4 regions of the Kitasatospora sp. NPDC004240 genome follow, and region 3 is predicted to be linked to each of the others. Evidence: riboswitches for the same ligand, from Rfam matches in the RefSeq annotation. Region 3 holds a riboswitch; each other region holds the start of a gene.
The links. Region 3 has a riboswitch for S-adenosylmethionine ahead of ACWEQL_RS09490 (glutathione S-transferase C-terminal domain-containing protein). Riboswitches for the same ligand answer to the same signal wherever they lie in the genome.
Positions count from the first base shown of each region.

Region 1 (5,236 bases), on a different contig from region 3:
CGGCCTCCGCCGGGTGGGCCACATGCCGTACAACGCGGTGCCGGAGCCGCCGGACGGAGGAATGCTTGGCCGCATGGCGACCCCGGTCCTCGACCTCACCGGCGCGCGGGGCGGCCGCCCGAGGGGGCCGGCCCCGACCGTCACCCTCCTCCTGATCGTGCTCAACACGGCGGTCTTCCTGCTCGGCCCGGCGGCCGGGCTCAATCCGCTGTACGGCACCGGGCAGGACCGGATCTGCGCCGAGCAGCGGTACGAGCGGCGCTGGGGCGCCGTCCCCGCCGAACTGCTGGCCGGGCACCCGCTCACGGCCGAACAGCTGGCCGGTGTCCCCGACCCGGCCCCCGGCTGCCCGGCCGCGCCCACCCCGGGCAAGGTGCCGGCCCTCTCGGTGCTCAGCTCGCTCTTCCTGCACGGCGGCTGGCTGCACCTGCTGGGCAACCTGCTCTTCCTGCACGTCTTCGGCGCCGGCGTGGAGGCGCGGCTGGGCCGCGGCCGCTTCCTCCTCTTCTACCTGGCCGCCGGCTGCCTGGCCGCGTACGGCTACGCGCTCGCCGAGGCGCACTCACCGGACGCGACCCGGGTGCTGATCGGCGCCTCGGGGGCGATCTCGGCGGTGCTCGGCGCCTATCTGCGGCTCTACCCCCGCTCCCGGGTCACCACCCTGGTGCCGCTGCTGCTCTTCCTGCCGCTGCGGTTCCCGGCCTGGCTGGTGCTCGGGCTCTGGTTCTCGCTGCAGTGGTGGTCGGTGCGCTCGGCGGAGCCCGGCGTCGCCTACCTGGTGCACGTCATCGGCTTCACCGTCGGCTTCCTCCTCGCCAGTGCCCAGGGCCTAAGCTGGCGGCACCTCACAAAGGAGCCCGAACAGTGATCACCGCCATCGTCCTCATCAAGACCAGCGTGGACCGCATCCCGGAGATCGCCGAGGCGATCGCCTCGATCGAGGGGGTCAGCGAGGTCTACTCGGTGACCGGCGGCTACGACCTGGTGGCGATGGTCAGGGTGCGGCGGCACGACGACCTGGCCGAGGTGATCCCGGGCCGGCTGAACAAGGTCCCGGGCGTGGCGCACACCGAGACCCAGATCGCCTTCCGGACGTACTCCCAGCACGACCTGGAGGCCGCCTTCGCCCTCGGCCTGGACGAGTAGCGGCCTCCTTCTCCGGCATCCCCCGCCGGCCCCGCGGTCAGCCCGCCCGGCGGGTGTCCGCGACGCAACGGCCGCCCTCGTTGCGGTAGTTCCAGGCGGCACCGTCCGTGACCAGCGCGCGGACGGCGGTCAGGAAGCGGTCGACGTGCTCGTCCGGGGTGCCGGCGCCGAAGCTGACCCGGATCGCGTTCAGGCTGCGCTCGCCCGGCAGCGAGGGCTCCGGCGCGCCGCACTCGGAGGGCGCGGCCTCCTCGTCGCCGAGCAGGGTGCGCAGCAGCGGGTGCGCGCAGAACAGCCCGTCCCGCACGCCGATCCCGTACTCGGCGGAGAGCGCCGCCGAGAAGTGCGAGCTGTTCCAGCCCTGGACGACGAAGGAGAGCACGCCCACCCGGGCGGAGCCCTCGCCGAACAGGTTGAGCACCTTGACCTCGGGCACCTCGGCGAGGCCCGCCGTCAGCCGGTCGACCAGCTGACGCTCGCGCGCCTCCAGCGCGTCGAAGCCGGCCTCGCCCAGCGCCCGGCAGGCGGAGGCGATGGCGTAGGCGCCGATCACATTGGGCGAGCCGGCCTCGTGGCGGGCGGGGCCGGCGTGCCACTGCACCGCCACCGAGCCGTCGTGCTCCCGGGCGACCGTGCGGGTGGCGCCGCCGCCGGCCAGGTAGGGCTCGGCCGCGTCCAGCCAGTCGGAGCGGCCGGCCAGCACCCCGGCGCCGAAGGGGGCGTACAGCTTGTGGCCGGAGAAGGCGATCCAGTCGACGTCCAGCTCGCGCACCGAGACCCGGTGGTGCGGGGCCAGCTGGGCCGCGTCCAGCACCACCCGGGCGCCGTGGCGGTGCGCGGTGGCGGTGAGCTCGGCGACCGGCCACAGCTCGCCGGTGACGTTGGAGGCGCCGGTGACGCAGAGCAGCGTGGGACCCTCAGGCGCCGCGGCCAGCGCGGTCTCCAGCGCGGCGACCGCCTCGGCGTGCGAGCGCGGCGCGCGCAGGTAGGTGACGTCCAGTCCGGCGTGGGCCCAGGGCAGCAGTGAGGCGTGGTGCTCGGTCTCGAAGGCGAGCACCCGGGTGCCCGCCGGGACGGCGCCGGCCAGCAGGTTGAGCGAGTCGGTGGTGGCGCGGGTGAAGACCACCTGGTCGCCCTCGCGCAGGTCGAGGAAGTCGGCGACGGTCCGGCGGCTCTGCTCGAACAGGTCGGTGGACAGCTGGGAGAGGTAGCCGGCGCCGCGGTGCACGCTGCCGTAGTAGGGCGCGTAGGCGGCGACGTCGTCCCACACCCGCTGCAGGGCCGGGGAGCTGGCCGCGTAGTCGAGCGGCGCGTAGGTGACCTTCTCGCCGCTGGCCAGCGGGACCTGGACGTCGTGGCCGAGGACGGCGAGCGGGGCGCGGGAGGCGGTGGCGAGGGACATGGGGATGCACTCCTTCTACGGGCCTAGGACCCCGGGAGTGTGTGTCAACCGGCGTCCGCGCTTGTCACACGGACGGATTGCCGGTGACCCGGTCCTCACCCAGGGCACCCCGCCACGGACGGAGGGTTGCCGGACAGCAAGCTGGGGCTTGACGCTGCCACTCATGACCTGGCGAAGACTCTAGGACGCGTCCACCGGGTGGTCAAACAGATGTCCGCCATGTGGACGCACCGGGGCCCGCGGGGAGCGTTCCCCGCGGGCCCCGGCCCGGGACGGCCCGAGGACGGCCCGAGTCGCGTCAGCCCCGGGAGGTGGCGTCCGACCAGCGGCGCAGCAGTTCCTGGGCGGCGCCCGAGTCGATCGCCCGCGCGGCCCGCTCCATCCCCGCCGCCAGCTGCTCGGTGAGCGGCGCGTCGGTGAGGTCGAGGGCGACCAGCGCGGCGGCGGCGTTCAGCAGGACGGCGTCCCGCACCGGTCCGCGCTCCCCGGCCAGCAGCCGGCGGGCGACCTCCGCGTTGTACGCGGCGTCGGCCCCGCGCAGCGCCTCGATCCCGACGGTCTCGATGCCGACCTCGCGCGGGTCGAAGCCGGTCTCGGTGACCGAGCCGTCGCGCACCACCCACACCCGGGAGGTGGTGGTGATGGTCAGCTCGTCCAGGCCGTCGTCGCCGCGGAAGACCAGGGCGGTGGAGCCCCGCCGGGCGAGCACGCCGGCGATCAGCCCGGCGAGCCGGGTGTCGAAGCAGCCGATGGCGTGCGCGGTGACCTTGGCCGGGTTGGTCAGCGGGCCGAGGATGTTGAAGGCGGTGGGCACGCCGAGGTCGCGCCGGGCCGGGGCGGCGTGGCGCATCGACGGGTGGAACTTGGCGGCGAAGCAGAAGGTCAGCCCGACCTCCTCGGCGACCTCGGCCACCCGGCGGGCGCTCAGGTCGAGGGCGATGCCGAGCTTCTCCAGCACGTCGGAGGAGCCGCTGGCCGAGGAGGAGGCCCGGTTGCCGTGCTTGACCACCTTGGCGCCGGCCGCGGCCGCGACGATCGCCGACATGGTGGAGATGTTGACGGTCTTGGCGCGGTCGCCGCCGGTGCCGACGATGTCCACGGCGGGGCCGGGGATCTGCAGCGGCTCGGCGTGCGCGTACATCGCGTCGACCAGGCCGGAGATCTCGTCGACCGTCTCGCCCTTGGCCCGCAGCGCGACCATGAAGCCGGCCACCTGCACCGGGGAGGCCTCGCCGCTCATGATCTGGTCCATCGCCCAGGCGGTGTCCGCCCGGTCCAGGTCCTCGCCGCCCAGCAGGGCCGCCAGGATGTCCGGCCAGGTGCGGACCACCTGCACGGGGTCGCTACCGCCGTTCGCAGGGTTCACGTTCACCATGGCTGACTCCAGCTCTTGAAGGGAGCTCCGGGAGGTCCCCGCGAGCGGAGCCAGCCTATCGAGCGGGGGGTGGCGTCCTGTCCCCCTTTCTCTAAGAGTGAGATACCCAGGTGAAGGGCGGGGCCGGACGCCCGCCCCGCGGGCCGTACGGCTCAGTGGGTCGCCGGTGTCCGCTTCTCCACGCGGGCGCGGAGCAGGGTGGCGGCCGCCTCGGCCAGCGCCACCGGGTCCACCGGGCGGCTGATCGCCGCGTCGGCCCGGCTCCAGGCCGCCAGCCAGGAGTCCTGCGGCCGGCCGATCAGCACCAGCACCGGGGGGCAGCCGTAGATCTCGTCCTTGAGCTGGCGCCCGAGGCCGAGCCCGCCGGCCGGCACCGCCTCGCCGTCCAGCACGCAGAGGTCCACTCCCCCCTTCTCCAGCGCCCGCAGCACCGCGGGGGTGGTGGCGCACTCCAGGTAGTCGAGCTCGGGAAGGTCCGCGGCCGGCCGGCGGCCGAGGGCCGTCAGCACCTGCTCGCGCGTGTTGCGGTCGTCGCTGTAGACGAGGACGGTGAGCGTCTCGTCGGTCGTGTGCGCCATGGGCCCCTGCTTCCTCTGAAGTGTGATCCGGACCACGTCCACCTCATCCGGATGCTACTCCCGATCACCGCCCGCGGAGCCCCTTCCGGCGTGATCCTTCCCGAGCCGCCGCGGCCGGGCCCCGACGGGGCTCACCCTCCCGGAGGACGGCGCGTCACCCCGGCGCCCGCAGACCACCCGTACGGCCGACGGCGGCCCTCCCCCCTACCCCGGGGCCGCCCCGCGGGGCCGCAGCGACACGCGGGGCAACAGGGTCGAAGAGGCCCCGAAGGAACCGTCAGAAAAGGGACACCGCGCTGCTCAGGCCACCTGCGGACGCCCCGTCGGGGCCCAGGGGGGCATACCGCACGCACCGGACACTCCGAGGGAGACCCCCCGGCGTGAAGACGGAATAAGGGACCGACATAATGTCCGTCGTGGCGACAGCAACAGCAGTAGAAACCGGGCACGCGCACGGATCGGTCAACCGGCCGAACATGGTCAGCGTCGGAACGATCGTCTGGCTCAGTTCCGAGTTGATGTTCTTCGCGGCCCTCTTCGCGATGTACTTCACGCTCCGCTCCGTCAAGGGAGCCGAGTTCTGGACCGAGAAGGCGCACGCCCTCAACGTGCCCTTCTCCTCGGTCAACACCACGATCCTGGTGCTCTCCTCGCTCACCTGCCAGCTCGGTGTGTTCGCTGCCGAGCGCGGTGACGTGAAGAAGCTCCGCTCGTGGTTCGTCATCACCTTCGTGA
Region 1 is NZ_JBSGFD010000005.1:24,445-29,680, reverse strand. It holds gene ACWEQL_RS02440 (rhomboid family intramembrane serine protease) at 74-868, shown strand; gene ACWEQL_RS02435 (Lrp/AsnC family transcriptional regulator) at 865-1,146, shown strand; gene ACWEQL_RS02430 (aminotransferase class V-fold PLP-dependent enzyme) at 1,184-2,548, opposite strand; SAM riboswitch class IV at 2,601-2,717, opposite strand; gene trpD (anthranilate phosphoribosyltransferase) at 2,847-3,923, opposite strand; gene ACWEQL_RS02420 (hypothetical protein) at 4,076-4,501, opposite strand; gene ctaE (aa3-type cytochrome oxidase subunit III) at 4,909-5,236, shown strand, end outside.
Region 1: another riboswitch for S-adenosylmethionine. It lies ahead of ACWEQL_RS02430 (aminotransferase class V-fold PLP-dependent enzyme); the one in region 3 lies ahead of ACWEQL_RS09490 (glutathione S-transferase C-terminal domain-containing protein).

Region 2 (5,236 bases), on a different contig from region 3:
AGCTTCCTCATCAAAGGCGATGATCTTGGCCATCTGAAGTGGTCCTCCGGGACACGGTCGACTGCTCGGACCAAGGGGTGCCCGCGACGGACGGCCCTGGTGTGCGGGGGTCCATTCCCCTACCGCTCCCTGGGGCCTCACCGACCCGGTCCGCTTATCACTCTCAAGCTGTGAGTGCTAACGCCAATGATTAGCACTCTGGGGTGGCGAGTGCAAGCCCAATCGGCGATCCCGCGAGCCGCGCCCGCCCCTCCACGGAGGCCCTCCCGCCCCGCCGCGGAGGCCCTCCCGCCCCGCCGCGCGACCGTCGACGGGGCCCGCGCCGGGCGCCTCCCCGACACCGCGCGGGCCCGGGGGCGGAGGCACCCCGGACACGCCGACGGGCCCGTACGCCGATACGTACGGGCCCGTCGCGAAGCGAGAGGTCCACCAGCCGGTGGGCCGAGCCGAACTCCTGGAGCCGGAAGGTTTCAGACCGCCGCGCGGACCATGTCCGCCTGCGGGCCCTTCTGTCCCTGAGAGATCTCGAACTCGACCCGCTGGCCCTCCTCAAGGGTGCGGTAGCCGTCCATCTGGATCGCGCTGTAGTGGACGAAGACGTCCGCACCACCGTCGACCGCGATGAAGCCGTAGCCCTTCTCCGCGTTGAACCACTTGACGGTGCCCTGAGCCATTCCGAACTCCCCTAGTGCTGTGCTGGCCCTTCACGCGCCCGCAGGTCTGCGGGCCCGGGTCTGGTTGAGGCCGGCCCGGGGAACCCCCCCTGAGCGCAGCCCTGCACACCGCGATCCCCGGCCGGGCCCCGGACGGACTCCGGTGAACGGGTGATTGCGTCGACCGCGGCTGAATGTATCCGGATAGACGCCCTCTGCAACAGGCCCAGCCGATACGAATTCGCTCGGTCCATCAAGGGACAGGTCGGGCCAGAACCGGGTGAACTCGGCATTCCGTCCCGGACATGGCGGGCGAATTACCCAAATCCCCTCATGAATTCTGACATCCGCCTGACATGATTCACGGCTTCGGGGCGGACGCGGGTCTCGCCCGCCGGACGGGGCGGGGGCGCCCCGTTCCCCTCCGGGCGAAACTCTACTCCGACCGGGGCGACTAAAAATTCACGCCGCAATACGACGAGCCGCCTTCACGTCCGGAGAGTGCAATTCCGGACGTGAAGACGGCTCAACAGGTCAAACAGGTCGAACGGAACCGAACCGGCCGAATGCACCGGGCCGGCGGACCGCATCGATCAGGCCAATCGGAGCGACCGGCCGGTCAGGCCGGTCGAGCCGGCCGGACAACGAGGTCGACCGGGCCGAGAGGGCCGACCCGGCCGAGAGGCCCGACCGTCACCGGGGCCTCAGCAGCCGCCGGCCACCGCCGGGATGATCGAGACGCCGGCGCCGTCCTTGATCTCCGTGGCCAGGCCCTCGGCGAAGCGCACGTCGTCGTCGTTGACGTACACGTTCACGAAGCGGCGCAGCTTGCCGGTGTCGTCCAGGAGGCGGGCGGCGATGCCCGCGTGGTTCTTCTCCAGGTCGGCGATGACCTCACCGAGGGTGGCGCCCTCGGCGGTCACCTCGGCGGCGCCGCCGGTGTAGGTGCGCAGGATGGTGGGGATGCGGACGTTGGCGCTCATGGCGGTGGCTCTCCTAGCTGGGGGGCGGAGCGGGGCGGGGAAGGTCAGACGGAGGCGAGGCCGGCGGCCCGGAAGGACTCCAGCGACGGCCGGATGACGGTGGTCATGCCGGCGTCGGAGACGGCGTCCAGGGTCTTCAGGCCGTCGCCGGTGTTGATCGCGACGGTCTCCTTGGCCGGGTCCAGCTGACCGGTCTCGACGAGCTTCTTCAGCACGCCGACGGTGACCCCGCCCGCGGTCTCGGCGAAGACGCCCTCGGTGCGGGCCAGCAGCTTGATCGCGGCCACCACCTCGGCGTCGGTGACGTCCTCGACCGCGCCGCCGGTGCGGCGGGCGATGTCCAGCACGTACGGGCCATCGGCCGGGTTGCCGATCGCCAGCGACTTGGCGATGGTGTCCGGCTTGACCGGCCGGATCACGTCGTGGCCGGCCTTGAACGCGGCCGAGACCGGGGAGCAGCCGGCGGCCTGGGCGCCGAAGATCCTGTACGGGCGGTCCTCGACCAGGCCGAGCTTGATGAGCTCCTGCAGACCCTTGTCGATCTTGGTGAGCTGGGAGCCCGAGGCGATCGGGATGACGATCTGCTCCGGCAGCCGCCAGCCGAGCTGCTCGCAGATCTCGTACGCCAGCGTCTTGGAGCCCTCGCCGTAGTACGGGCGGAGGTTGACGTTGACGAAGCCCCAGCCCTCGCCGGCCGGGTCGCCGATCAGCTCGGAGCAGAAGCGGTTCACGTCGTCGTAGTTGCCGTCGATGCCGACCAGCTGACCGCCGTAGACGCCGGCCATGACGACCTTGCCCTGCTCCAGGTCGTGCGGGATGAAGACGCAGGACTTGAAGCCGGCCCGGGCGGCGGCCGCGCCCACCGCGCCGGCCAGGTTGCCGGTGGAGGAGCAGGAGAGCGTGGTGAAGCCGAAGGCCCGCGCCGCCTCGATCGCGCAGGCGACCACGCGGTCCTTGAACGAGTGGGTCGGGTTGCCGGAGTCGTCCTTGATGTGCAGCTGGGCGGTGAAGCCGAGCTCGCGGCCCAGGTTGTCCGCCTTCACCAGCGGGGTCCACCCGGGGTTCAGGTTGGGCTTCGAGGCGACGTCGGCCGGGACGGGCAGCAGCGGGGCGTAGCGCCAGATGGAGGCCGGACCGGACTCGATCCGCTTGCGCAGCTCCTCGGCGGCCTCGCTCCCGAAGTCGTACGCGATCTCCAGCGGACCGAAGCACTCCAGACAGGCGAAGCTGGGGCCGAGCGGGAACCGGGTGCCGCACTCGCGACAGGACAGCGCGGCGGCGGGGCCGAGGTCAACGGTGCTGACGGGTGCGGCAGTGTCGATAGCCATGATGGCGGAGGCCTCTCTCCTCATCTTCCCCGTGACGCGGGCGCGCCACGGGCCGGAATTGGCACCTGTCCCGCCGGGGCCTGTACGACAGCCGCGCGAGAAGGTTGCCGGGACGTCAACGGGCCGTTCCCTCAGTCCCTCTGGATGAGCTCTGTGAAGTTGTGGTCCTGCTCAGCGGTGACCCCGGCGTGCGAAGGTCCGACCGCTGTACGAAGACTGTATCCGAAGGCGTCAATGCCGAAAGGGACCGTCCGCCACGCGAGATGGACCGTTTCACCCGAGCAGAGTCAGCGATCCTCAGGAGTGTGCCCGTGCCCGCCGAACCGACACCCGAGCTCCTCCCGGAGGTGGCGTCCTGGCTGCGCCGCCGCTCCTGGAGCGCGGCCGACCGTCCGGTGCGCACCCTGCTGGACGCCAAGCGGGCGGCCGGCCGCGCCGGCACCGTCAGCGTGGTCCTGCCCGCCCTGGACGAGGAGGCCACGGTCGGCGACATCGTCCGCACCATCCGGCGCGAGCTGATGGAGCGCCTGCCGCTGGTCGACGAGCTGGTGGTGGTCGACTCGGGTTCGGCGGACGGCACCGCCGCCGCGGCCGCCGGCGCCGGGGCCCGGGTGGTGCGCCGCGACGACATCCTGCCGCGGCTGCCCGCCGCCCCCGGCAAGGGCGAGGTGCTCTGGCGCTCGCTGCTGGTCACCCGTGGCGAGATCGTCTGCTTCGTCGACGCCGACCTGCGCGAGTTCGACCCCGCCTTCGTCTCGGGCATCGTCGGCCCGCTGCTCACCGATCCCGGGATCCAGCTGGTCAAGGCCATGTACGACCGGCCGCTGGAGGTGACATCGAGCGGCTCCGCCGCGGGGGAGGGCACGGTCATCCCGTCGGGCGGCGGCCGGGTGACCGAACTGGTCGCCCGCCCCCTGCTCAACCTCCACTGGCCGGAACTCGCCGGTTTCGTCCAGCCGCTCGGGGGCGAGTACGCGGCCCGCCGCTCGCTGCTGGAGCGGCTGCCGTTCCCCACCGGCTACGGCGTCGAGCTCGGCCTGCTCGTGGACGCGCTGGAGACCGCCGGTCTGGACGCCCTCGCCCAGGTCGACGTCGGGGTCCGCCACCACCGCCACCAGGACGGCCAGGCGCTCGGACGGATGGCGGCCACCATCTACCGCACGGCCCTGGAGCGGCTCGACCGCACCCACCGGCTGAAGGCCTCCGCCGACCTGGTGCACCCGCTGCTCACCCAGTTCACCCGCGATCCGCTGACCCGTACCTTCACCGCCCACAGCCACCCGGTGACCGCCCTGGAGCGGCCCCCGATGCACACCGTCCCCGAGTACACCGGCCGCCACCCGGTGCTCTGAGCGTTTGCCGACCCCGCCCCCCGGCAAGGTTCCAACCATGGGCGATCTCACGACCGAACGTTCGAGTCCGACCGGCACCGCCCCCGTGCTGGTGGCCTCCAACCGGGGACCGGTGTCGTTCGGCGCCGCGGCGGACGGCACGCTGACCCTGCGGCGCGGCGGCGGCGGCCTGGTCTCCGGCCTGTCCGCGATCGACGATCCCGACGCCGTCTGGGTCTGCGCCGCCCTCGGCGAGGCCGACCGCCGGGCCGCCCGCGAGGCCCCGGACGGGCGCCTGGACCGCGCCGGGCACGACGTCGGGGGCCAGGCCGTACGGATGCTCGACATCGACCCGGAGACCTTCGCGCGCGCCTACAACGGCGTCGCCAACTCCACCCTCTGGTTCGTGCACCACCTGCTGTACGCCACACCCACCGCGCCCGCCTTCGACGAGGACTTCCGCACCGAGTGGGCCGCCTACCGGGAGTACAACGCGGCCTTCGCCGCCGCCCTGGCCGCGGAGGCCGCCCCGGGCGCCGCCGTCCTGGTGCAGGACTACCACCTCTCGCTCACCCCGGCACTGCTCCGCGCCGCCCGCCCCGACCTGCGCATCGGCCACTTCTCGCACACCCCGTGGGCGCCGCCCGAGTACTTCCGGCTGCTGCCGGACGACGTGGCCGGGGCCGTGCTGACCGGGGTCCTCGGCGCCGACCGGGCCGGGTTCCTCACCCGCCGCTGGGCGCTCGCCTTCGCCGACTGCTGTGAGGCCCTGCTGGGCGCCGAGGTCGACCGCGAGGCGCTCACCGTCACCCACGCCGGGCGCACCACCGTCCTCGGCGTGCACGCCCTCGGCGCCGACGCGGACTTCCTGCGCGAGCGCGCCCACCGCCCGGACGTCGACGAGCGGCTCGCCGTCCTGCGCGCGGCGGTCGGCGGGCGCC
Region 2 is NZ_JBSGFD010000049.1:629-5,864, reverse strand. It holds gene groL (chaperonin GroEL) at 1-33, opposite strand, end outside; gene ACWEQL_RS15730 (cold-shock protein) at 471-674, opposite strand; gene ACWEQL_RS15725 (MoaD/ThiS family protein) at 1,358-1,636, opposite strand; gene thrC (threonine synthase) at 1,681-2,964, opposite strand; SAM riboswitch class I at 2,982-3,115, opposite strand; gene ACWEQL_RS15715 (glucosyl-3-phosphoglycerate synthase) at 3,276-4,316, shown strand; gene ACWEQL_RS15710 (alpha,alpha-trehalose-phosphate synthase (UDP-forming)) at 4,354-5,236, shown strand, end outside.
Region 2: another riboswitch for S-adenosylmethionine. It lies ahead of thrC (threonine synthase); the one in region 3 lies ahead of ACWEQL_RS09490 (glutathione S-transferase C-terminal domain-containing protein).

Region 3 (5,236 bases):
AGAGGAACCCGGCCTGGACCAGGTCCTGTTGACGCTCCGCTTCGGTGCGGCCGCCCCGGGGACGGACCAGGATGTCGTACGCCGAGCGGTGGTTGCCGTCGACGGTGGCGCGCACCTGCAGCTCCTGCGTCCGGGCCGCCCCGGTCAGGACGGTGAACGCCGAGGTCGCGACGGCGACGGCGGACACCAGCGCGACCGCGCGCCCCGGCCGGTGCCGCAGCTGGGAACGGACCATCGGAAACACCTGCGGACTCCCCCGTACCTGTCGGAACGCCGTGTGCGGTGGTGCTCGGCCCGGTTCGGCCGCGGGGCCCGGCACCGCCGGATGCCTCGGAGGCCACCGAGGTCGCCGGGGCCACCGGAGCTCGTCGCGGCGGGCGGAACGGACCCGCCCGGGCGTCCGGAACCACCGGAGGGAGGTACGGGAGCGCCGGGGGGAACACCTCGGGTGCGGCGGTGGTAGGCCTGCTGACGAGGTGTCGCGTGCCGCAACGTATCCGACACGAACGGATGTTGTCCAGACCAATTGCCGTCCGGGTGGGTTGCCGCCCGTACCGGTCGCGTCCGGACCGGTCACGGGACGCCGCCGCCCCGGGCACACCACTCCGGCACGGTGATCCGCAGCAGAGCGGTCACGAACGAGGGGTGACGGATCATCGAGTCCGGGGGCTTCGGCGACTACGCGCTGTCCCTGCGGGAGGCCACCGAGGACGAGCCGTTCAGCCGAACGCCCTGGTGTACCGGGTGCTCGGCAGGATGTTCGCGGTCGTGCGGGCCGGCAGCGAGGACCGGCCGTGCCGGGTGACCCTCAAGTGCGCCGAGCCGGCCGCCCATCTGCGCGGCCTGCGCGCGGCGGCGGTGGCGCTGCACGGGCGGGTGCGGGGCCGGTCGGGCCCTGTGCGCGGCGGCGTGGGGCGGGTCAGAGCCGGCGGAGGGCGTACGCGGCGGCGTTGGCGCCGCACATGCCGTGGACGCCGGGGCCGGGCGGGGTGGCCGCGGAGCAGAGGTAGTGGCCGGGGAGGCCGGTGGCGTAGGGGGTGAGGGTGGGGCGGGGGCCGAGGAGCAGCTGGGGGACGTCCTTGGCGCCGGTCATGATGTCGCCGCCGACGAAGTTCGGGTTGGCCGCGGCGAAGCCGGCCGTGGTGGTCACCGCCCGGCCGAGGACGCGCTCGCGGAAGCCCGGGGCGAAGCGTTCGATCTGCGCGGTGATCGCCCCGGTGGCGTCGCCGGGGTAGCCGGCCGGGACGTGCGCGTACGCCCACACGGGGTGGACGTCGCCGGCCGAGCGGCCCGGGTCGGCCAGGTACTGCTGGCCGACCAGGACGAACGGGCGCCCGGGCATCCGGCCGGCGGCGACGGCCCGTTCGGCGGCGGCGACCTCGGCGAAGGTGCCGCCGAGGTGCACCGTGCCGGCGCGCCGGGCGGGTTCGGCGGTCCACGGGACGCCGCCCGCCACCGCGAAGTCGACCTTGAACGCACCCGGGCCGTGCCGGAAGCGCCGGTAGGCCCGGGCGATCCGGGGCGGTAGCCGGTCGCCGAGGATGTCCGCGACGGCGCCCGGCGCCAGGTCGTACAGGGTGACCGCGGCGGGCGGCAGCCGGTCGAAGGAGGTGACCCGTACGCCGGTCTCGACGGTGCCGCCGAGCGCGGTGAGCTCCGCCGCCAGCGCCCGGCTGATCGCCCCGGAGCCGCCCGCCGCCACGGCCCAGCCGTGCCGGTGCCCGGCGGCCAGCAGGCCGAGGGCGACGCTCGCGCTCAGCGGCCGGTGCAGCGGCCGGAACGCGTGCGCCGCCACCCCGCCGAACAGGGCCCGCGCCCGCTCCCCGGTGAACGCCCGGGCCAGCGCCGAGGCCGGCAGCAGCGCCGGCGCCCCGAACCGGGCGAGCCGCAACGGGTGGCGCGGTACGCGCAGCAGCGGGCCCATGACGTCCTCGGCGAGCTCGTCCCAGCAGGCGGCGGACGGCCCGAACAGCCGCCGCCAGCGAGCGCCGTCCGGCGCGCCGAGGCCGGCGGCGGTCTCGGCGACGGAGCGGTGCAGCACCCCGGCCGTCCCGTCGTCGAGCGGGTGGGCGCAGTCGATCTCCGGCCACCGCCACTCCAGCCCGTGGCGGCGCAGGTCGAGGCCACGCAGGAAGGCCGAGCCGACGCCCATCGGGTGGACGGCCGAGCAGTGGTCGTGCACCAGGCCCGGCAGGATCGCCTCCGAGCTGCGGGCGCCGCCGCCGACCTCCCCGGCGGCCTCCAGCACGGTGACCCGCAGGCCCGCCCGCGCCAGCACGACCGCGGCGGCGAGCCCGTTGGGCCCCCCGCCGACCACCGTCGCGCCGCTCATCGGGGGCCTCCTCAGCTCGCCGGCTCGCCGCCGGAACCGTCGGTGCGGCACCCGCCACGTCGGTCCCCGGCCACGCTACCGGCCCGGCCGCCCGCCGGCCCGCCGGGCCCGCCGTGCGGTCAGCCGGCCGCCCGGCGGGCCGTCCCGGTGAAGGGCGCGGCCACGGCGGCCTCCTGACATGCCCTCGGCGCGACCGCGAGGACGGCCCCCACCACCTCGCGGTCGTGCCGTCCTCGTTATTGACGACCCCTCGGGCGCTCGACCAGACTGCTGGGGACGGTCACGATTGTCAGCGCCCGCCGCGGGTCTCCCGCGCGGGTCATCGGCTCCGGCCCGCTGGCAGGCAACCCTTCCACCGCGACGGGGTGCCCCGGGTGACGACCGGGTCCCGCCGATGCGGCGGGACAAGCGTGGTCCCGCCCCGGCGGGTCCCGAGGGATCGGACGGGTGGACGTGGGCGGAACGCGGAGGCAGCCGGGCGGCGCCCGCCGCCCGCTGCGCCCGGCGAGCCCCCTGACCAGACGTCTGCACATCGACCTGCTGCGCGTCTGCAGCGCGAGCGGACCGAGGGCCTGACCCGGCCGGCCGCCCCGGGACCACCCCGTCCCGGAGCCACCCGCCTGACGGCCACGTCCCCCCGGACCACCGGACCACACCCCAGCCCGTGAGCCGCGGCGCCGGTCCGGCCGGAGGCGGGGTCCCCGCGTCCCCTCCCGCCTCCGCGTCCCCCCCCATCAGATCACCGGGGCTCCCTCACCCATTGGAGAGTCATGCCCGAGCTTTTCGTTCCCGCCTCCGACCCGGCGTCCCGTACGCCGCAGCCCGACCCCTGTCACCCCGCCGAGCCGGTCCCGGACCACGCGCACCGGTTCCGCGGCCGCATCGGCGCCCGCCGCGGCGGCGGCTTCTACCCCGCCTCCCAGCGCTACCGGGTGTACCTCTGTCCCGGCTGCCCGGATTCCCTCCGGGTCGCGATCACCCTCGACCTGCTCGACCTGCGCGACACGGTCTCCGTCGTCCACCTCGCCACCCCCGAGGCCCACCGGGAGCTGCGCCTCGCGTACGAGACGGCGCTCCACCACTACGAGGGACCGCTCACCGTGCCGGCGCTCTGCGACCGGTGGAGCGGGCGCATCGTCAGCAACCACACCCCCGACATCCTCCGCGACCTGGCCGAGCACCTGGCCGACCGCACCCGGGACGACCTGCCCGACCTGCGCCCGGCGGACCTCGCCGAGGCCGTGGACGCGATCGCCGAACTCCTGGCCGAGGCCGTCCCGGAGGCGGCCGGGTGGCGCGAGGGGGCCCCCGAGCAGCTGTCCCAGGCACTGGACCTGGTCGACCGCCGGCTGGCCGCGGACCCGTACGTGCTGGGCGCCCGCCCGACCGCGGCCGACGTGGACCTGTGGGTGGCCCTGGTCGAGCTGGACACCGTCCACCGGCCCCGGATGGACCCCGCCGAGGCCGCCGCCGTGGCCGACCGGCACCGCCTCTGGGCCTACGTACGCCGGCTGCACCGCCTCCCGGCCTTCCACCGCAACCTCCCGGCCGAGTTCCTGACCTCCCCCCGGCGCCGCTTCGGCCGCTGCCTGGACCTCGACGAGATCCCCGACGGCCCGGCGGCCCCCGTGGACCGCGCGAGCCACGCGGCGTGACGACGACCGGGCGGCCGGCCCCGGGTGACCGGAGCCGGCCGTTCGGCCGGGGTGATCAGCGCCGGGTGACGGCGGTGGTCGGGCCGGGTCGGCCGGCCTCCCGTCCGGGGAGGCCGGCCAGCCGGGTGGCGAGGCCCTCGCGCAGCGCGGTCAGCCGGGCGATCTCGGCGTCGAGGGCGGCCAGCCGCCGCAGCGCCACGCCGACCGCGGGCGTGGCGGGTTCCCCGCTGCCGCAGCGGACCGGGTCCACGTCGGCGCCGGCCAGGTGCAGCCGCTCGGCGCTCGCCCGGAGGTCCTCGACGGTGAGGCCGAGCGCCAACAGCTCGCGGATCACCCGGACCCGGGCCACCTCGGCCGGGCCGTACTCCCGCTGGCCGGAGGCCGTCCGCCGGGGCGGCGGAAGCAGCCCGCGCTGCTCGTAGAACCGCAGGGCGCGGGGTGTCGTCCCCGCTGCCGCCGCCGCGTCGCCGATGCGCATGCCGCCCGCCCTCCGCCCGTCGGGTGCCGGGTCACAGCGCGACGACGACCGTCCCGACGTGCTGACCGGCGAACACCTCCTCCAACGCGCGCGGGGCGCCGTCCATGCCCGCGATCCGGACCACGGGCAGGTCGATCAGGCCCTCGTCGAGCCAGCCGGCGAAGTGCTCCCGCCACTCGGGGAGGGTCTCCGGGTGGTCCAGCGGGCTGACCCCGCGCAGGGCGATCCGCTTGACGACGAGTTGGACCGAGTCCAGCCCGACCGGCGCCGCGGTCCCGCTCCCGTCCGGGGACAGCTGCCCGGACAGCGCGCCCACCAGGGCGAACCGGGCCCCGGGACGGGCCGCCCCGACCGCGGCCGCGAGCTGCTCGCCGCCGACGGTGTCCACCAGGACGTCGATCCCCTCCGGCGCCGCCTCGGCGAGCTGCCCGGCGATCGGGCCCGCGCCGCGCACCACGGCGGCGTCGTAGCCGAGTTCGTCGACCAGCCGGCGCGCCTTGGCCGCCGAACCGGCGCTGCCGACCACCCGGCCGGCGCCCAGCAGCCGGGCGATCCGGCCGGCCGCGGTGCCGACCGACCCCGCCGCGCCGGTGACGAACACCGTGTCACCGGGGCGCAGTCCGGCGCCCACCGTGAGCGCGACGTAGGCCGTCCACCCCTGCGTCAGATGGAGCGCGGGGTCGACGAGCGGCGCCCCGCCGAGCCGGGTCACCCCCTCGGCGGGCAGCACCGCGTACTCGCGCCAGCCGAGCCAGTGCGAGACGAGCTCGC
Region 3 is NZ_JBSGFD010000024.1:49,606-54,841, forward strand. It holds gene ACWEQL_RS09480 (FtsX-like permease family protein) at 1-235, opposite strand, end outside; gene ACWEQL_RS09485 (phytoene desaturase family protein) at 920-2,332, opposite strand; SAM riboswitch class IV at 2,637-2,749, shown strand; gene ACWEQL_RS09490 (glutathione S-transferase C-terminal domain-containing protein) at 3,103-3,987, shown strand; gene ACWEQL_RS09495 (MerR family transcriptional regulator) at 4,043-4,465, opposite strand; gene ACWEQL_RS09500 (MDR family NADP-dependent oxidoreductase) at 4,497-5,236, opposite strand, start outside.

Region 4 (5,236 bases), on a different contig from region 3:
GGTGGCTGGTGGACAACGCCGCGGCCGAGTTCGGCACCCGGCGGTTGACGATCGGCGGCGAATCGGCCGGCGCCCACCTGAGCGTCCTGACCCTGCTGCGGCTGCGCGACCGGCACCGCATCACCGGTGCCTTCCGCGCGGCCAACCTGCTCTTCGGCCCGTACGACCTGTCGATGACGCCGAGCCAGCGATCATTCGGCTCCCGCAGGCTGCTGAGCGACACCGAGACGCTGCGGGGCAGTTACGAGCTCCTCAGCCCCGGCACCACGCCCGAGCGGCGCCGCGACCCGGAGCTCTCCCCGCTGTTCGCCGACCTGGCCGGCCTGCCGCCGGCCCGGATCGTCGTCGGTACCGAGGATCCGCTGCTGGACGACTCGCTCTTCCTGGCCGCCCGGTGGCGGGCCGCCGGCGCACCCGCCCACCTGGGCGTCGTCGCCGGCGCGATGCACGGCTTCACCCTGTTCCCGCTGACCGTCACCGAACGCGAACAGCGGCGTGAGCGGGACTTCCTGGCCGACGCGTGACGGTAGCGTCGCCTCCGTGAACCGCACGCCCCGACTGTACGCACTGGTGGAGGAACTGCGCGCCGCGGCGCCGCGACCCCGGACGGTCGCGGCGCTCGCCGCCCGCTTCGAGGTCAGCACCCGCACGGTGCAGCGCGACCTCCAGGCCCTGATGGAGGCCGGCGTCCCCGTCCGCGCCACCTCCGGGCGGGGCGGCGGCTGGTCGATCGACCCCGCGATGACCCTTCCCCCGATCCGCCTCACCCCCGAGGAGGCCTCGGCCCTGGTCGCCGCTCTCGCCGCGGCCGACGGCTCCGCCCCCTACGCCGGCGCGGCCCGTACGGCCTCCCAGAAGATCGCCGCCTCGATGACCGGCCCCGCCTCCACGACCGCCCGGCACCTCGCCGCACGGATCGTCGCCCTGCCCGCCCGCACCCCGGCCCCGGTCCGGGCCGCCGTGGAACAGGCCCTCACCGACGGCACCGTGCTGCGGCTGTCCTACGTCGACGCGGACGGCCGGGAGAGCCACCGCGAGGTCGAACCGGCCGGGCTGCTCACCGCCGACGGCCGCTGGTACCTCATCGCCTGGTGCCGCACCCGCCGGGCCGGCCGGGGCTTCCGTCTCGACCGCGTCACCGCGGCCACCCCCACCACCGAACCGGCCCCGCCCCGCGACCTGCCGACCCTCCTCCACGGTTCCGCCGCGGCCGACGCCACCCGCCCCGGCGCCCTGACCCCGCTCGCCCCGCCACCCTGAGGCCCCGTCCGCCCCTTCGGGAACACGCCCGGGGATGATGTCAAGGACGCTCGAAGTGCTGGAGCACCCCGCCGAGCGAGAAGCAGAGGGCGCCGGTGAGGGTGCCCCAGTTGGCGATGTCGGCGTTGACGAGGCTGCCGGTGCTGGGCCGGGTGAAGGCCGCGAGGGCCGAGATCATGAAGAGGACCGAGCCGAGCTGGTTCACGGCCACGATCCACCAGCCGAGGCTTCGGCGGCAAAAGCAGGGCCGGCCGTGGCAGATCTCGACGAAGGCGAGGTGGCCGGAGATCAGGAAGAGCACGCAGCCGATGACGTCGGGGGCCCAGATCAGCCGGTTGACCTGCTGGACGCTCAGCCCCTGCAGGAACGAGTCGAGCAGGTTGACGGCGAAGACCAGGGTGCCGGCGAACAGGACGGACGCGCTCAGCCAGTCCACCCGCTTCGGTTCGTAGCTCCACCAGCGCCAGCGGTGGGTGACCAGCCGGCCCTCACCGCCGGGCACGTGGCGGGGCGCGTTGATCACCTGGAGCAGCGAGACGTACCCGCCGGTGTTGAAGAAGAGGCCGCCGGCGAAGTAGATGGAGGCGCAGGTGGTGGCGTCGCCGGAACCGAACTGGGCGACGCCGGCGCCGGCCGCGAAGAGGGCGCCGCCGATGATGAACGCGGTGGCGGCGACGGCGTTGAGCCGGCGCAGCCGGCGCAGGGCGACCTCGTCGGCGCTGGCGTGGTGGCCGGTGCGCGCACCGGGCGGGTGGACCGCGATGAGTCCGCGCCGCCGGGCGAGCCGGGACTCCCACACGGCGGTCCCCCCGCCGGGCGGGCGCCAGGTGAGCCGGGTGGTGAACGGTCCCGCGCCTTCGGCGCGCTGCTCGGGCTGTCCCACGGCCCGAGACTAGACGTCCCGCCCACCCGCCGGCCGGGCGAAACGCCGCGGGCGGGACGGAACCGTGCACCCCCGCCTCGGCGTACCGCACCCGGCCGGGTGCCCCGAGGCCCGGCCCACGGGGCACCCGGCCCGCGGGCCGGTCAGGTCTGGCGCAGGGCCTCGGTCAGGCGGTCGGCCGCCGCCACCACGGCCTGGGAGAGGCGGGCGCCGGGGTGGCGGGTGAGCCGTTCGATCGGGCCGGAGACCGTGACCGCGGCCACCACCCGGTTGGCCGGGCCGCGGACGGGGGCCGAGACGGACGCGACCCCGAGCTCGCGCTCACCGATGGACTGCGCCCAGCCCCGGCGCCGTACGCCGCTCAGGGCGGTGGCGGTGAAGCGGGCGCCCTGCAGGCCGCGGTGGAGGCGCTCGGGCTCCTCCCAGGCGAGCAGGACCTGCGCGGCGGCGCCGACCTTCATGGGCAGGGTGACCCCCACGGGAACGGTGTCGCGCAGGCCGGAGAGCCGCTCGGCCGCGGCCACGCAGATCCGGATCTCGCCCTGCCGGCGGTAGAGCTGGGCGCTCTCCCCGGTGAGGTCGCGCAGATGGGTGAGGACCGAACCGGCCGCCGCCAGCAGCCGGTCCTCGCCCGCGGCCGCCGAGAGCTCCCCGAGCCGGGGGCCGAGGACGAACCGGCCCTCGACGTCCCTGGTGACCAGCCGGTGCTGTTCGAGCGCGACGGCGAGCCGGTGCGCGGTGGGCCGGGGCAGACCGGTGGCGGCCACGAGGCCGGCCAGGGTGGTGGGACCGGCCTCCAGGGTGCCGAGGATCGAGGTGATCTTGTCGAGCACGCCGACGCCGCTCGTGTTGTCCATGGATGGGTACTCCGTCTCAAATCCCGTGAGCAGCGCGACGGCTTCGCCCACGGAGGCTCCGCATCGGGAGCGGGGGGATGGTCAGCGAGGACGGGCCGGGGAAGTCGGCCGATTGCCTGCGCCGGGCACGAGACGAGTACGCGGAAGGGCCGGGGCGGGAAGCGCCCGGGCGAAGGACAGCACAGAGAGCACCGTGTCTCCTCATCTTTCCCGCGCCACAGTGGCGACAGGCCGGAGTTGGCACTGCCCCCGGCCGGCACGGCGCGTACTTCGGACGCCGGGTCGATCGGGGAGTTGCCGGGGCTTCGTAGGGCCGGTCCCTCCACCCCTCTGGATGATTCGCGAGGAACCATACAAGATTCCCCCGGCGGCCCGCCAAACCTCCCCGGTTCTCACACCGGACGCCGCGCCCGTCCGGCCGCCGCCACGCCCGTCACCCGGGACCGTTCAGGCGGGTGAGACGGCGACTCCCAGGGAGTCGGCCCCCAGCGCCTTCGGGGCGCCCTTCTCGTAGAACACGTCGAGATCGGTGATGACGAAGCCCGCCCCGGTCAGCATCTCGGCGACCGGCCGGGTCAGGTGGCAGCCGCCGAGGAGCCGCTGCTCCAGCGGGTCGAGCCGTCGCTGCCAGCGCCGTACGGCCTCGTCGCCCTCCGGGGCCAGGCCGTGCTCGACGAAGTGCAGCGTCCCGCCGGGCCGCAGGACGCGCCGCACCTCACGCAGCGCCGCCCCGGCGTCCGGGACGGTGCACAGCGTCCAGGTCGACAGCGCCGCGTCGAAACTGTGGTCCGGGAACGGCAGCACCTGACCGTCCAGGCCCCCGCGCTCCACCCGCACCGGGGTCGCCGCCACCCGTTCGGCCGCCAGTCGCCAGCCCACCTCGGAGGGGTCCACCGCGGTCACCCGGGTCACGGCCGCGGGATAGAACGGGACGTTCAGCCCCGAGCCGAACCCGATCTCCAGGACATCGCCCTCCAGGCCCTCGCAGACCCTCCGTCGCAGGTGCGCGGCCTCCTTCGTCCCGCAGGCGACGTTGACGATCCGCGGCACGACCTGATCGGCGTAGAACCCCATCACGACCTCCAGCCCTCAGGGCCAGTCTGGCACCGGCCCCGACGACCCTCCTGTCTCCCGCCACCCGATCTCCCGCCCCCGGTCGCCGGCGGCTCGATGTCCGGCTACTCGATGTCCGGCCATTCGTCGAGGGGCCAGGCCATCGGGACCTCCGGCTGCAGGAACTGCTCGGCCCAGATGATCTTGCCTGTGGGGGTGTAGCGGACGCCCCAGCGTTCGGCGAGCCGGGCGACCAGGAACAGCCCGCGGCCGCCCTCGTCGTCGGCGACCGCGTAGCGCAGGTGCGGGGCGGTGCTGCTGGTGTCCGAGACCTCGCAGATCAGCGTGCGGTCGTACAGCATCCGCACCGTGATCGGACCGCTCGCGTAGCGGATCGCGTTGGTCACCAGCTCGCTGAGCACCAGCTCGGTGACGAAGCCCGCCTCCTCCAGGCCCCACTCGGCGAGCTGCCGGGTGGCCTGAGCACGGGCCTGCGCCACGGCCGCGGGCGTCGGGGCCACCTCCCACTCCGCGGTCCGGTCGGGCGCCAGCACGCGGGTACGGGCGACGAGGAGGGCGATGTCATCGGTCTGGCGGGCGGGCAGCAGGGTGCCTAGCACGGCCTCGCAGACCTCCTGGGGCGACCGGCCGGGGTGGGCCAGGGAGGCGGAGAGCACGTCCAGGCCGATGCCGATGTCGCGGGTGCGGTCCTCGACGAGGCCGTCGGTGTAGAGGACCAGGCTGCTGCCCGGCGGCAGCCGCACCTCCGCGGCCTCGAAGGGCATGCCGCCCAGGCCGAGCGGCGGACCGGCCGGGAGGTCGAGGAACCCGGCCGCGCCGTCCGGTTGGACGACGGCCGGCGGCGGATGCCCCGCCCGGGCCATGACGCAGGTGGCGGCGGTGGGGTCGTAGATGGCGTAGAGGCAGGTGGCGCCGGTGATCGCGGGCGTCCCGTCGACCGCGGCCGTCTCCTGGTCGATGTGGGTGACCAGTTCGTCCAGGTGCCCGAGGAGCTCGTCCGGCGGCAGGTCGAGCGAGGAGAAGTTCTGGACCGCGGTGCGCAGCCGGCCCATGGTCGCGGCCGCGTGCAGGCCGTGGCCGACCACGTCGCCGACGACGAGGGCCACCCGGGTGCCCGGCAGCGGGATCACGTCGAACCAGTCACCGCCGACGCCCGCCTGCG
Region 4 is NZ_JBSGFD010000209.1:2,819-8,054, forward strand. It holds gene ACWEQL_RS35350 (alpha/beta hydrolase) at 1-524, shown strand, start outside; gene ACWEQL_RS35355 (helix-turn-helix transcriptional regulator) at 541-1,260, shown strand; gene ACWEQL_RS35360 (hypothetical protein) at 1,301-2,143, opposite strand; gene ACWEQL_RS35365 (IclR family transcriptional regulator) at 2,287-3,000, opposite strand; SAM riboswitch class I at 3,199-3,341, opposite strand; gene ACWEQL_RS35370 (class I SAM-dependent methyltransferase) at 3,448-4,074, opposite strand; gene ACWEQL_RS35375 (SpoIIE family protein phosphatase) at 4,179-5,236, opposite strand, start outside.
Region 4: another riboswitch for S-adenosylmethionine. It lies ahead of ACWEQL_RS35365 (IclR family transcriptional regulator); the one in region 3 lies ahead of ACWEQL_RS09490 (glutathione S-transferase C-terminal domain-containing protein).